DNA from 3 places in the Venatoribacter cucullus genome. Region 3 is predicted to be linked to each of the others. Evidence: predicted binding sites of a transcription regulator. Region 3 holds the regulator's gene; each other region holds the start of a gene.

Region 1 (4,867 bases), 310 kb from region 3:
CATTCCAACCATTGTCTACGGTAAAGCCGCTGCCGTTGGTGGCGTTCAGGCCTGCCCGTTGCAGCACAATGTTACCCGCACCGTTAACGCTGACGCGCAACTGCTCGGTGCCGATGCTGTCGTTAATGGCGGTCTGAATGGCCTGTACTTTGTCGGCTACGTCATCGGCGGCAGTAATGGCCGGCAAAGTGATGGTTCGCGGGCCGGTGCCGTCGCCAAGATCCACGGTCAGGGTTTCAGTACCAGCGGCAAAGGCAGTGGCGGCAGATCCAAAAGCCACCTGCGCCGGCGTACCGCCGGTGGTCGGCTGACCGGCCGAGGCTAAGGTGCTGCGGGTCGATTCAAGAATACCGGAATCCGCCACACCCACGGCCAGACCGTTGGCGACCAGCTGTAAACCCTGCTCCTGCAGCACCAGCTGACGGGCATCGAGGTTCAGAATGGATGAAATCTGGTTGGTCAGGCGCGGCGGCTGGTTGGCGATCTGAATCTGAATATCACCCAGCACGCCGTTCACCACACCACCACTGTTGGCGGCATAGCCCTGCAGACGGGCGCCGTTGTTGGCGGTTACATAACCGTCTTTATCCAGCGAGAAAATACCGGAACGGCTGTACGAGACACTGCCACGATCCTGCAGCACAAAAAAACCGTTGCCATCAATGGCCATATCCAGTGCATTGCCGGTGCCGCTGATATTGCCCTGGCTGAATTGCTGACGGACGTTTTCCACCATCACACCGCTGCCGACCGGCTTGGAGCCAGTACCCAGCAGCGTGGTGGTGTAAACGTCACCGAATTCGGTGCGTGACTGTTTAAAACCAACGGTACTGGCGTTGGCGATGTTGTTACCTGTTACCGACAGATCGGTAGAGGCAGCACGGATTCCACTTAAACCAATATTAAAAGCCATAATATGTTCCTCGTTGCCTGTTCCCGAACTACTCGTCCAGTACCTGTTTAATCTGATCCAGTGAGGCGCTCTGGCCACCGGCCAGATTCAGAATAACGCCACCGTTTTTGCTCATGGTGACACTGTCGACCCGTGAGCTCATTTGCATACCTAATTCTTCGGCTTTGCCAGCTACCATGCCATTCACCCGGAAGACGTATTCACCGGACGGATACGGCATCGGCACTTTGTTTCCATTGGCATCCAGCACCGGCTCGCCTTCTTCGTCTTTGTAGTATTCCTGACGGTTCAGCTTGCTGGCGTCCACATCCACAATCTTGCCGTCCAGCATCAGGTTCAGGCCGTCCCAGCGAATGGACATAGAGCCTTCGCCGTGACTGCCCAGCGGAATCTGCTCCAGCAGCTGGCCATTCTTATCTTCAATGGTCAGCACCATATCGGCGGCGCTGTCTTCCAGTTCGGCATAGCCACTGACAATGCCACCATTCAGCAGCAGGCCGGTTTTGTTGCCATCGACAATCACCGATTGGCCAACCATGCCGGACGCCTGCAGCGCCGAGGCGGAGTTAAAGCGCGCCATCATGCTCTCAGCCGAGGTATTGAGCTTGTCGATACCTTCGACGGTGGAGAACTGCGCCAGCTGAGCCACAAAGGCCTGGTTGTCGGTGGGTTCCAGCGGGTTCTGGTTGTTCATTTGCGCAACCATCAGTTCCAGGAAGGCATCCCGGCCCAGCTCGTTGCTTTTCGGCTCGTCGCTGTTGCTGGGTTTGCGGTACTGGTCCAGTACGGCGGCGTTGTTGCTGACATCGTTAATCATGCTGAGATGCTCCTTACTGGCCCAGTGTCAGGGTGCGTTGCAGCATTTGTTTTGCTGTTTTGAGCACTTCGACGTTCATCTGATAACTGCGTGAGGAGGCCATCATGTCGGTCATTTCCTCAACGATATTCACGTTCGGGTAGTACACATAGCCATCTTCGTTGGCCATCGGGTGGTCGGGCTGGAAGCGCAGTTGCAGCGGCGCATCTTTTTCGACAATGCCCATCACCTGCACACCGGCGCCGGTGTTGCCGGTCAGCTCCTGAAACTGGTTGTGTTCGTTCACTTCCATGTAAGCCTTCTGCATCACCGCAAACCAGGGCTTGCGGGCGCGGTAGGTTTCATCCACCGAGCTGGACGCGCTTTCGGCGTTGGCGATGTTGCTGGCAGTCGTGTTGATGCGGATCGACTGAGCGTTCATGCCGGAGCCGGCGATATCAAAAACGTTGGACAAGGACATGGTTATTCTCCCCGGATAACGCTTTTCAGGCCGTTGAATTTGCTGTTCAGAAATTCAAAGCTGGCGTTGTAATTCATGGCGTTGCGGGCAAACAGCGCCTGTTCCATTTGTGAATCAACCGTGTTGCCATCAATGGAAGGCTGGGTCGGGTTGCGGAACAACAGCTCTTCTTCCACATTGCCGCGGCCATCGATATGACCACTGTGGGTGCGTTCCAGACCAACTGAACGGCTGCTGTGGATTTCACCTTTCAGCACCGCCTGAAAATTAATGTCGCGGGCTTTGAAACCAGGGGTATCAGCGTTGGCCAGGTTATTGGCCAGAACTTCAGCCCGGGCGGCACGCAATTGCAGGGCGCTGGGGTGAATGCCAAGGGCGTTGCTGAAATTGATGGAGGCCATAAGGGGTTCTCATCTGGTGACTATGTCCAGAACAAAGCAACCCTTGTGCCAATTTTATAAGTTGTTATTTTTCAAGGAGTTATAAAGAAATTGCCGCTCAGAAGAGCGGCAATAAGGCGGCAAAACAGCAACCGGTAAACGGCAATGCCGCGACAGCGGCAAAGCTTTACCGCTGGCCGCTGAACGGCTTGGCCCGGTACACGATACCCGGATGGCATTGCACCATTTCGTAGTAATCGCTCAGGTTATTCAGCGCTTCGGAAGCGCCCAGCATTAAGTAGCCACCCGGGTTCAGGCTGGCGTGCATGCGGCGCAGGATGTCGGTTTTCAGTTCGGCCGAAAAGTAGATAAGTACGTTGCGGCAGAAGATGATGTCGAACTTACCCAGCATGGCAAAACTTTGCTGCAGGTTCTGAATGCGGAACTCCACCCGGCCCCGTACATTCTGACGGATACGCCAGCGGCCATCGCTGTCTTCATCGAAGTAGTTTTTCAGGTGAATGTCATTCATACCGCGGCGGATCGCCAGCTGCTGATACACCCCTTCTTTGGCAGCGGCCAGAGAGCTTGGGGAAATATCCGTCGCCAGAATGCGCTCGCCAGCCATCAGCTGGCCCGGGTTACGCTTTTTGTATTCTTCTATTTCCATACTCAGCGAGTAGGGTTCCTGACCGGTAGAACAAGCCGCCGACCAGATTTTCAGTGGCCGCCGCTGAGCAGCAATTTCCGGCAGCAGTTTTTCCCGGAAAATACGGTAGGGGTGCTCATCGCGGAACCACAGGGTTTCGTTGGTGGTCATGGCGTCGATGACGGTTTCCTGCAGGCTGCGGCTGCGTTCCATGGCGCTCATCAGTTCAGTAATGCTGTTGATGGATTCCCGTTCCATCAGGCGGCGCAGACGGCTGGTAACCAGGTACTCTTTGCCCTGCCCCAACATGATGCCGCTGTTTTTTTCCAGCATAAGGCGGAAACGATTGTATTCGTCTGCCGTCATTTCTTTTGTCATAGTTTTGAGTTCCAGCACCTTCAGTTACGCCGACTGCACCTGTTTGGCCACTTTTTCGGCCAGGATATCGGGATCAAATTTGGCAATAAAATCATCGGCGCCCACTTTCTGCACCATGGTTTTATTAAATACACCACTCAGTGACGAGTGCAGCACAATAAAGAAACCGTTCATGCGGCTGTCGCCACGGATATTACTGGTTAAGGTGTAGCCGTCCATTTCGGGCATTTCGATGTCGGAAATCAGCATCAGATAATGGTCCTGCGGCCGCTCGCCATTTTCCACCAGGGCTTCCAGGTGGTTCCAGGCTTGCCGGCCATCTTCCAGTACCACCACCTCCACGCCGACATCCTGCAGACAGCGGGTGATTTGCTTACGGGCGATTTTGGAATCATCCACAATCAGCACTTTGCGGCTACGGGCTTTTTCATGTACCTCAGCACTGACCACACCTTCACTGATTTGCTCATTGATGGGCGAGACTTCGGCGAGGATTTTCTCCACGTCGATAATCTCTACCATATGGTCATCCAGATGCGTCACCGCCGTCAGGTAATGCTCACGGCCGGTACCCTTCGGTGGCGGATGAATATCACCCCAGTTCATGTTCACAATGCGCTCCACCCCGGCCACCAGAAACCCCTGAGTTTTCAGGTTGAACTCGGTAATGATCACAAAGGCCGTACTCAGATCCTGCAAGGGCTTGTTACCGGTAGCCATGCTCAGATCCATAATCGGAATGGTGCCGGAGCGGATATGGGCAACCCCACGCACCACCGGATTACTGCGTGGCAGCAACGTCAGCTTCGGGCATTGCAGCACTTCTTTTACTTTGAACACGTTGATGCCGTACACCTGCTTACCGTTCAGACGGAACAGCAACAGCTCCAGACGGTTCTGACCAACCAGCTGGGTGCGCTGATTGACCGAATCCATTACACCTGCCATAAGACTCTCCAGAAGTAACCCGGCACAACCTTTGCTGTATGATGCCATGTACACATAAGGCGCCAAGTTAATGACATACGATTGTATCTGCCAATGAGCATAGTAGACATCCTTCGCAGGGACAGATTATTTGCAGCTTTTTTGCTGCTGTTGTTGCTGTCGATGTTGCTGCCGCTGTCCGTTGCTGCCAGCACCAGCGACTGGCAACAACAAGTAAGCGATGAATTATGCCAGCGCTGGCAGGATATCGGCGGCCCCGGCGCAGACTGTAGTATCAGTTTTCCCGGCCTGAGCCCGAACTTTCAGTTACAGCACTGTGAAC
Region 2 (4,867 bases), 970 kb from region 3:
AATACAGCAGTTCTTCGGCCGTACCGGGGCCGCCGGGGAAAATAACAATGCCGTGCGCCAGGCGCACAAAAGCTTCCAGCCGTTTTTCGATATCCGGCAGAATAATCAGCTCATTAACGATGGGGTTCGGCGCTTCGGTAGCAATAATGCCGGGTTCGGTAATGCCGATATAACGGCCAGTGCGCAAATGTTGCTTGGCGTGGCCGATGGTGGCGCCTTTCATTGGGCCTTTCATGGCGCCGGGGCCGCAGCCAGTGCCAATGTCCAGTCCGCGCAGGCCCATCTGGTAGCCCACATCTTTGGTGTACTGATATTCCTGCAGCGGAATGGAATGCCCGCCCCAGCATACCGCCAGGTTGGGTACACAATCAGGTTTCAGGACATTGGCGTTACGCAATAAATGAAATACGGCGTTGGTAATGTCTTCGCTGTTGCTGAGGTTAAAACGATGGGCTTTTAACACGGATTCCTGCGCATACAGCACATCGCGCAGTACCGAAAATAGTTGCTCGCGTACACCACGGATAATTTCGCCATCGACAAAAGCGCTTTCCGGCGGATTAATTAAATTCAGCACAATGCCGCGGTCTTCCTGCTGCACTTCAATATCGAAATGGCGGAATTCTTCTTTTAATTCCAGATAATTATCCGACTGGCTGCCGGCGCTGAGCACGGCATAGCAGCAGCGTTTTACCAGTTCGTAGGTTTCGCTGTCGATGTCGCGCAGTTGTTCAATTTCATAGCGCGACAATACGCGCATGGTGGTTTTCGGGTGAATCAGTTCGTAATGCTTAACCATAAAATCTCCGGCCGTCAGGCCCATAATTCCATTGGCCCATAGTGGCTGAGTAAACGCAGAATATCGCTGCGGGTAACAATGCCACAGAGTTCGTTGTTGTTATTCAGAACCGGCAGGGCGCCAATGTTGTACTCGTATAAAATGCGGCTGCTCTGGCGTATGTCGGTATCCTGCAATACACAGAGCACCGGCTTAACCGTCAGCGCCATAATGTTGCTGCGCCAGAACAGCGGCAGCGTGCTCGCCGGTTGGCGGGCTAAGGCCTGCAGCAAATCAAAATCAGAAAACATGGCCAGCACCTGGCGGTTTTCATCGATCACCGGCAAATGGTGGTAACCTGTTTTCTGCACCAGATCCCAGGCTTGTTGCACGGTGGCTGAGGGCGGCAGTGTGCGCACTTCGCGGTGCATCACCTCACGGATAAAACCGACCGCATCGGGATGCTTTTCCTTTTGTTGCTGATACGCCTGCAGGGCCGCTTCGCCGCTGTGGCTGGCATCGGTATGCGAAATCGGGTGTACACCGGCGGTGGCTTCGGTGGCCTGTACCCGCTTTTGCTGTGGCCGTATCGGGGTTTCTACCCGCCGACCCATATCAAATACAACCAGTGCCATAGTGCTGTCCTGTTGCTGGCCTGTGGGCAATATAACAGTGGCTAAGAACAGTGTCAGCTTTGTACGGTGCGGCGCGGACAGGGGCGTACCCTTATGGTGCAGTGCTTGCTGGCATGCTCAATTATGGTTCACCACATTGCGCTGTCGCGGCGCACGGCTACCGGCACCATGGCGGTGACAGGTTGAAATCAATCACAAAAAACAGTGCGGCAACGGGCCTTTGGGCATTTTATTAATGCCTTTCACAGTAATGGCACAGCCCTTGCCTTTCCTGAGTAACCATTCAGTCGTTTGCTGTACGCGCAGCGACAAAAAATATTATTCAGGAACAAACGATGAAACAAAAACTATCCGCTTTACTGCTGCTGATGCCATTGGCAGCCAATGCCGACGGGGCGGTGGCTGGCAGTCAGAACATCAATATTTTGTGGGTGTGTATTGCTGCCGCCATGGTGTTTTTTATGCAGGCGGGTTTTGCCTTGCTGGAAAGCGGTATGTCTCGGGCTAAAAATGCCGTCAACGTGATGATGAAAAACTATGTCGATGTGTGCGCTGGCAGCCTTATTTTCTGGTTGGTGGGTTTCGGCCTGATGTTCGGCAGTAACAGCAGCGGTTTTTTTGGTGCCAGTCATTTTGCCTTAACCACCGGCACGCCCTGGGATTTTACCGTTTTATTGTTTCAGATTATGTTCGCCGCCACGGCGGTAACCATTTGCAGTGGCGCCATGGCAGAGCGCACCCGCTACGATGCGTATTTAGTGGCCGCCTGTGTAATTACGGCCTTTATTTATCCGGTGTTCGGCAGCTGGGCCTGGGGTGGCATGTATGGCGGGCAGGGCTGGCTGGCCAAACTGGGCTTTATTGATTTCGCCGGTTCTACCGTGGTGCATTCAGTGGGTGCCTGGTGCGCACTGGCCGGCATTATTGTGCTGGGTGCCCGTACCGGTCGTTTTGATCGCAACAGTGGCCAGCCGCGCACCATTCCCGGCCACAATTTATCGTTGGTGGCCTTGGGTGGTTTTATTTTATGGCTGGGCTGGTTCGGCTTTAACGGCGGCAGCACGCTGGCGGCCAGCGCGGATGTGGGCCTGATTATTCTGAATACCCAGCTGGCGGCTTCGGCCGGTGCCATTGGTGCGTTGCTGTTCAGCAAAATAACCCGCCGCCCGGTGCTGTTAACCGCCACCGTTAACGGCAGTGTTGCCGGACTGGTGGGTATTACCGCCGGTGCTGCCAGCATGGGGCCGGAGTTTGCCGCGTTAACCGGTTTAATCGCCGGCGCTATATCGGTGTACGGCGCCGGCTGGCTGGAGCGTCGTCGCCTGGATGATGTGGTGGGCGCCATTCCGGTACATGGCTTTGCCGGTGCCTGGGGCACACTGGCAGCGGGCATGTTTGTGCAGGGCAATATGTTTGATGGCTACCAGATTGCAGTACAGATTATCGGTATTTTCTCGGCTTTTTTCTGGGCTTTCCCGACGGCGTTAATTTTGTTTTATGTACTGCATAAGTTATTCGGTTTGCGGGCCAGTACCGAAGACGAGCAGCGCGGTTTGGATTACACCGAGCATGATGAAATCGGTTATCCGGAATTTCATCAGAACGTTACTTATCATCGGGAATAATTAGCCATCGCGAATAATTGGTCATCGCGAATAATTGGTCATCGCGAATAATTGGCCGTCGTGAGTAATTGACCATAGCGAATAACGATTCAGTATTACCATTCACTGTAAAAAAATGAGCTGTAACCATGACAATCGAAAGTAAACGTCGTGCTGTATTTACTGTGTTGTCGGACTATCTGCGCGGGGAAACCCTGTGGGAAGCCATGTGGCGCTGGCAAAATCAGTTTGCCGATAAATCCCAGTACGAATTAAATGGATTTTTATCGCAGTGCGGAGATATTCCGGAAATATCCGCCAACCGGCCCCAGCTGTACCGGCAATTAATAAGCCAGCTGATGGCCAACAGCAACGGCTTAAAACCAGACCCCATCGAGCAGATGCTGCAGTACCGCCAGCAGCAGGAAGCGCTGGGCGTATTTGCAGCCGACAGTGCTGACTGGAGCCAGGCCTTCAGCAGTGTGCTGGAGCATCTGTTCGGCCAGTTGCGTTCCGATACCGCACGGCAGGTAAAACGCTTTGCCAGCGAACAGGCTGTGCGCAATGGCCTGCCGCAAAACATCGCCTATGCCTTCACCTTATGGGAGCAGGGCGGTGACCCCATCGCCGTGCAGGGCGCGCCGCTGGTGCAGCTGAAGCGCCTGCTGAACTTTGTTTACATCGGCTTGTGTGAATACCTGGGCCCGGTGGATGCTGACCGCATTCTCAGCCTCAGCATCCGCAGTGCCGGGGCGGATCGCCGCCATAATGCCGACCCGCGGTTGCTGCTGGAAAAGTAAGTTCGGGGTGCTTTGGTTATAAGCAGCGGTATCGGGGGGTAACATCCGGCGCCAACTGGCAGTAAACTAGCGGCCATTCATTCCGACGATGCATGAGATCCGCTATGGAACCCGTTTACCGCTTAACCATTTCCTGCCCTGACCGTGTTGGCATTGTGGCCAAGGTGGGGCAGTTTTTTTCCGGCCACGGCGGCTGGATTGTGGAAGCCAACCATTATTCCGACCCGGTCAGTGGCCACTTCTTTATGCGCCACTGCATCCGCGTCAATTCTTTACCCTTCGGGCTGGAAGAACTGAAAGCGCAGTTTGCCCCCATTGCTGAAGAGTTTGGCATGGACTGGCAGGTAAATGATTCCGGCGCACCGAAAAAAGTAATTTTAATGGCCAGTAAAGAAAGCCACTGCCTGGTGGATTTACTGCACCGCTGGCACAGTAAAGAACTGCACTGTGACATTCCCTGTGTTATTTCCAACCACGATACGCTGCGTTCACTGGTGGAATGGCACGGCATTCCGTTTTTCCACGTACCGGTCGACCCGGCCAATAAAGCCGAGCACTTCGCCCGCGTGAACGCCATTGTGGAAGAACACAAAGCCGACACCATTGTGCTGGCGCGCTATATGCAAATTATTCCGCCGGAACTGTGCAGCCGTTACCACGGCCAGGTGATTAATATTCACCACAGTTTCTTGCCGTCGTTTGTTGGGGCCAAGCCTTACCATCAGGCCGCCGAGCGCGGCGTAAAACTGATTGGTGCCACCTGCCATTACGTTACCCCCGAGCTGGACGCCGGCCCGATTATTGACCAGGACGTTATTCGCATCAGCCATAACGACACCGTCGACGACATGGTGCGGTTGGGTAAAGACGTGGAAAAAATGGTGCTGGCGCGCGGGGTGCGCAGCCATTTGGAAGATCGGGTGCTGCTGCACGGCAATAAAACCATTGTTTTTTAAGCAGGACGCTTAACGGGAGACGGGAGAGGCTGGTAGGAGCGGCATTTTTGCCGCGATGTCCGCCAACGGCGGGCCGATAAACATCAACGCGGTG
Region 3 (4,867 bases):
TACGCAACGCTTCCCGGTAGTCTGGCTCGGTGAAATTACGCGCCAGCATGGCCAGCACCTGCAGGTGCTCGTCGTTGGCTTCTTCCGGTACGAACAGGGCAAACACCAGGTCGACCGGCCGCCGGTCAACGGCGTCATAGTCAATGGCTTCGCTCAGGCGCAGCAGTACGCCAAAAGGATGCTGACACTGTGGCAGGCGGCAATGGGGAATGGCAATGCCCTCCCCGATGCCGGTGCTGCCCAGCCGTTCACGGCCCAGTAAGCGCTCGTAAATATCGTCGGCGGAACTGTCCGGTGTCAGGTCGGCGACAAAACCGGCCAGATATTCCAGTAACTTTTTCTTACTGGAAACCGGGGCGTCAAATAACGTACGTTCCGGGGTCAGAATATCCCCGATGCTGATGGCCATGGCTCAGTTGTGACCGTGCTGACGGTCCACCAGTTTTTCTTTGTGTTTTAACACCTGGCGGTCGAGTTTGTCGGTCATCTGGTCGATGGCGGCGTACATATCGTCATGTTCAGCGCTGGCGTGCAGGTCGGCACCGGCAACGTGGATGGTGGCTTCCGCAGTCATGCGTTCTTTCACTACGGTCAGGGTCACCTGGCCGTTGGTGATGTTGTCGAAATGACGGCTCAGGCGTGACATTTTTTCTTCCACATAGCTTTGCAGCGCTTCGGTAATTTCGATGTGGTGGCCGCTGAGGTTGATTTTCATATCCAGACTCCTTGGTTTTTATGCTGGTAAGTTAAAACAGTTTTAAATCAGTTGTTTGCGTTCGTTCGACGGCGGAATAAGCATGGCTTCACGGTACTTGGCAACGGTACGGCGTGCAACCTGAATCCCCTTGTCGGCCAGCAAGGCAGCCAGTTTGCTGTCACTTAATGGTTTGCGGGCATTTTCATCGGCAATCAGTTTTTTGATCATGGCACGGATGGCGGTGGAGGAACATTCGCCACCGCTGTCGGTACTGACGTGGCTGGAGAAAAAGTATTTCAGCTCGAAAATACCGCGCGGGGTGTGCATGTATTTTTGCGTGGTGACCCGCGAAATGGTTGATTCGTGCATGCCCACCGCTTCGGCAATATCGTGCAGTACCAGCGGTTTCATGGCTTCTTCACCCTGCTCGAAAAAGTCGATCTGGTATTCGACAATTTTGGTCGCCACTTTCAGCAGGGTTTCGTTGCGGCTTTGCAGGCTTTTGATAAACCAGCGCGCTTCCTGCAGGTTGTCGCGCAGAAAGGCGTTATCGGTGCTGTTGTCGGAGCGGCGGATAAGGGCGGCGTAATCGGCGTTGACGCGCAGCTTGGGGGCAATGTCGGGGTTCAGTTCCACCCGCCATTCGTCGCGGATATTACGCACGATCACATCGGGAATAACGTATTCGGCCTGTTCGGAACTGATCCCGGAGCCGGGCTTGGGGTTCAGCTCTTTGATTAACCGCAGCACGGCTTTCAGATCATCTTCGCGCAGTTTGGTTTTGCGCATCAGGGTCGGGTAGTCGCGGTTGCCCAGCAGCTCAATATGTTCGCTGATCACCAGCCGGGTTTCCGCCAGCCAGGGGGTGTCGGCCGGCATCTGGTGCAGTTGCAGCAGCAGGCATTCGCGCAGGTCGCGGCCAAATACCCCGGCCGGGTCAAATTGTTGCAGGCGGTGCAGCACGGCCATCACTTCGTCTTCTTCGACGTTCAGCTCCGGGTCCATGCTTTCCAGCACATCCTCAACCGTGGTGTGCAGGTAGCCGTCATCATCGACGCCGTCGATCAGCATCAGGGCGATATCGCGGTCGGTATCGGACATCGGGGTCAGGTTCAGCTGCCACAGCAGGTGGTCCTGCAGGCTGTCGGTGCTGGCGTGACGGGCGTCGTAGTCAAAGTCGTCGTCGATGGCGCCGCTGTTGCCGGAGGCCACGCCGGCGGTGGTCTGGTAGGTATCTTCCCACTGGCTGTCGACCGGCAGGTCATCCGGAATCTGTTCCTGTGACCATTGTTCGTCCAGTTCCGGGGTGTCAGCGCCATCGTCATGGTCGTGGCTGCTGACTTCGGTGCTGATGTCGGCGGTCGCCGGCAAGGATAAATCGTTGAGGCCGTCGTGTTCGTTTTCTTCCACTTCCAGCATGGGGTTGGAATCAAGCGCTTCCTGAATTTCCTGTTGCAGATCGAGGGTCGACAATTGCAGCAGGCGGATGGCTTGCTGTAATTGCGGGGTCATCGTGAGTTGCTGACCCATCTTTAACTGCAGGGAGGCTTTCATAGGGCTTCAGTATTCACTCAAAACGGCATTAATGTTGCATTATACGCCAAGGGCCCGGTCTGGCTATCCTTGACAAACCACGTCAGTTACTGGCTCACAGGCGGAAATCTTCTCCGAGATACTGTTTACGCACCTGTTCGTTGGCCAATACCTGCTCAGCGGTACCTTCGGCAATAATATGGCCGCCGCCGACGATATAGGCTTTTTCACAGATGGCCAGTGTTTCCCGCACATTGTGGTCAGTAATCAGTACGCCGATGCCGCGCGCTTTCAGCTGGCGGATAATATCCATGATGTCGGCAACGGAGATGGGGTCAACCCCGGCGAAAGGCTCATCGAGCAGAATAAAGGAGGGTTCGGCCGCCAGCGCGCGGGCAATTTCCACCCGCCGCCGTTCGCCACCGGACAGCGCCATGCCTTTGCTGTCACGGATATGCTGAATATGAAACTCATCCAGCAGGCTTTCCAGCTTGGCCTGTTTACCGGCTTTATCGAGGTCTTTGCGGGTTTCCAGAATGGCCATAATGTTATCGGCCACGCTCAGCTTGCGGAAAATAGAGGCTTCCTGCGGCAGGTAACCAATGCCTTTTTTGGCTCGTCCGTGCATGGGCAGGTGGCTAATGTCTTCATCGTCGATGCGCACACGGCCGTTATCCGCCTGCACCAGATTCACAATCATATAGAAACAGGTGGTTTTGCCGGCACCATTGGGGCCGAGCAGGCCGACAATCTGGCCGCTGTTCACCGACATGGAGACGTCTTTAACGATCTGGCGGTTGCCGTAGCTTTTTGCCAGCGATTCGGCGTGCAGGGTTTTCATGGCTGGGTCTCCGCCGGAACCGGTGCATCCGGAACGGTTACTGCCGGAGCGGGCGCTGTGGCCGGCTCAGCGGTTTTGGGCTGGAAGATCACTTTGATCCGGGCCGGTTTTTCCCCAGCGTCGGCTGGCTGGCCAGCGGAGATGACTTCGGTGTTCATATCGTAGCGGATACGCTCACCGGTAATTTCGTTGCTGTCCTGCCGCAGTACGGCATTGCCGATCAGGATGGCTTCCTGATTGGCGGCCAGATAGTCGATGCGTTGCGCGTGCGCATGGGTCAGCGGTGAGCCGGGGTTGATCTGCTGCTGATAACGGGCCGGCTGGCCTTCGGCGGTGGCTTTTTCCATCCGGCCTTCGGTGCTGACCACTGTCAGGCGGTCAGACTCAATACGCAGGGTGCCCTGCGTCAGGAGGACATCGCCCTGATAGATCACGACTCCGGCCTGACGGTCAATTTCGGCGCGGTCGGAAACAATCACCACTTCCTGGTTGAAGTCTTCCGGCAGTGCGGACGCCAGCGCCGGCAGCAGCAGGGCAGCGGCACAGAGTTTATTCAGATGCTTGCGGCACATAACGGGTGTTTACCTGATGATGAAGTTGCAGGGTGCGGTCAGCGACATTGAGGGTCATGCCGGTGGCTTCGGTCAGCGTGGCCGGATGACGGATCACCACCGGTGCATCGGTGGTGGCGGTCTGCTGCCCGGCATGGTAGTTCAGCCAGTCGGTATGGATGGTAATCGGGTCGTCAGCGGGCGTGTTGATGGAGCGGATTTCCACCTGCTCACGCAGGGTCAGACGCTCGTCCTGGTCCAGTGCTTCGCCGGTCAGGGCATCAATCTGCCACATTTTGCCGTCTTCAGCCGTGGTGATAATGCGCGGCCGGGTAAAGTGCGACACGGCAGACAGCGGAAAATGCTGCAGGGTGGCGGCGCGGAAGCTCTGCTCCAGCTGACCGGCCGCGTTGTACTGGCGCTGATACAGTTGGTCACCGTAATAGTCGGCCTCTTCATTTCCACTGACCACCGGGGTGGCTGTTACCGGCATTTCTTTTACCCGGTCGAGGTTCAGCAGGCCAATGCCGGCCAGCAGCGCCAGTGCCAGGACAACGTATTGCTTCCGCATCAGAGCACGCCCGCCCGCAGCAGATCGTGCATGGTCAGGACGCCGGCCGCCTGGTCGCCGTCTTTGACGACCAGGGCGTTGATCTTGTTGTCTTCCATAATTTTCAGGGCTTCAGCGGCCAGGGTGCCGGGACGGGTGGCTTTGCCACCGCGGGTCATCACATCGGCCATGGTGGCGGTGTGAATATCAACCCCCTGATCAATAGCCCGGCGCAGGTCGCCGTCGGTAAAAATACCCAGCAGCTGACCATCCTGTTGCACGGTGGTCATGCCCAGACCTTTGGAGGTTACCACCAACAGTGCCTGCGACAGTGTGGCTTCCGGCCCCACCACGGGAATGCCGGCACCAGTGTGCATAATGTCATCCACTTTCAGCAGCAGGCGCCGGCCCAGCGAACCGCCCGGATGGGAAAAGGCAAAGTCTTCGGCGGTAAAGCCGCGTGCTTCCAGTAAGGCTACGGCCAGTGCATCGCCCATCACCAGTGCACAGGTGGTGGAGGAGGTGGGAGCCAGATTAAGCGGGCAGGCTTCCTGTTCCACGCCGGTATCCAGGTGGGCGTCGGCCGCTTTTGCCAGGGTGGAAGCGGGGTTGCCGGTCATGCTGATCAGCGCCGTGCCCATGCGTTTCAGCAAGGGTAACAGGCTGGTCACTTCGCCGGTTTCGCCGGAGTTGGA

What was found. Region 3 encodes sigma-54, which starts transcription at its own class of promoters, with help from an activator protein. Its sites were predicted from a motif close to TGGCACNNNNNTTGCTNT; they were not measured.
Region 1: a site for sigma-54 is predicted at 2,625-2,642, ahead of flgB (flagellar basal body rod protein FlgB). Genes of this name have one in related genera too.
Region 2: a site for sigma-54 is predicted at 1,665-1,682, ahead of GJQ55_RS02620 (ammonium transporter). Genes of this name have one in related genera too.

What each region holds. Positions count from the first base shown of each region.
Region 1 covers NZ_CP046056.1:2,058,495-2,063,361, forward strand. The annotation lists gene GJQ55_RS09775 (flagellar hook-basal body complex protein) at 1-913, opposite strand, end outside; gene GJQ55_RS09780 (flagellar hook assembly protein FlgD) at 942-1,730, opposite strand; gene flgC (flagellar basal body rod protein FlgC) at 1,744-2,190, opposite strand; gene flgB (flagellar basal body rod protein FlgB) at 2,193-2,591, opposite strand; gene GJQ55_RS09795 (CheR family methyltransferase) at 2,758-3,597, opposite strand; gene GJQ55_RS09800 (chemotaxis protein CheV) at 3,622-4,545, opposite strand; gene flgA (flagellar basal body P-ring formation chaperone FlgA) at 4,687-4,867, shown strand, end outside.
Region 2 covers NZ_CP046056.1:510,069-514,935, forward strand. The annotation lists gene ppnN (nucleotide 5'-monophosphate nucleosidase PpnN) at 1-799, opposite strand, end outside; gene GJQ55_RS02615 (CBS domain-containing protein) at 814-1,413, opposite strand; gene GJQ55_RS02620 (ammonium transporter) at 1,749-3,038, shown strand; gene GJQ55_RS02625 (hypothetical protein) at 3,167-3,817, shown strand; gene purU (formyltetrahydrofolate deformylase) at 3,922-4,773, shown strand.
Region 3 covers NZ_CP046056.1:2,367,266-2,372,132, reverse strand. The annotation lists gene GJQ55_RS11265 (PTS sugar transporter subunit IIA) at 1-409, opposite strand, end outside; gene hpf (ribosome hibernation-promoting factor, HPF/YfiA family) at 413-715, opposite strand; gene GJQ55_RS11255 (RNA polymerase factor sigma-54) at 758-2,251, opposite strand; gene lptB (LPS export ABC transporter ATP-binding protein) at 2,346-3,071, opposite strand; gene lptA (lipopolysaccharide transport periplasmic protein LptA) at 3,068-3,643, opposite strand; gene lptC (LPS export ABC transporter periplasmic protein LptC) at 3,621-4,193, opposite strand; gene GJQ55_RS11235 (KpsF/GutQ family sugar-phosphate isomerase) at 4,193-4,867, opposite strand, start outside.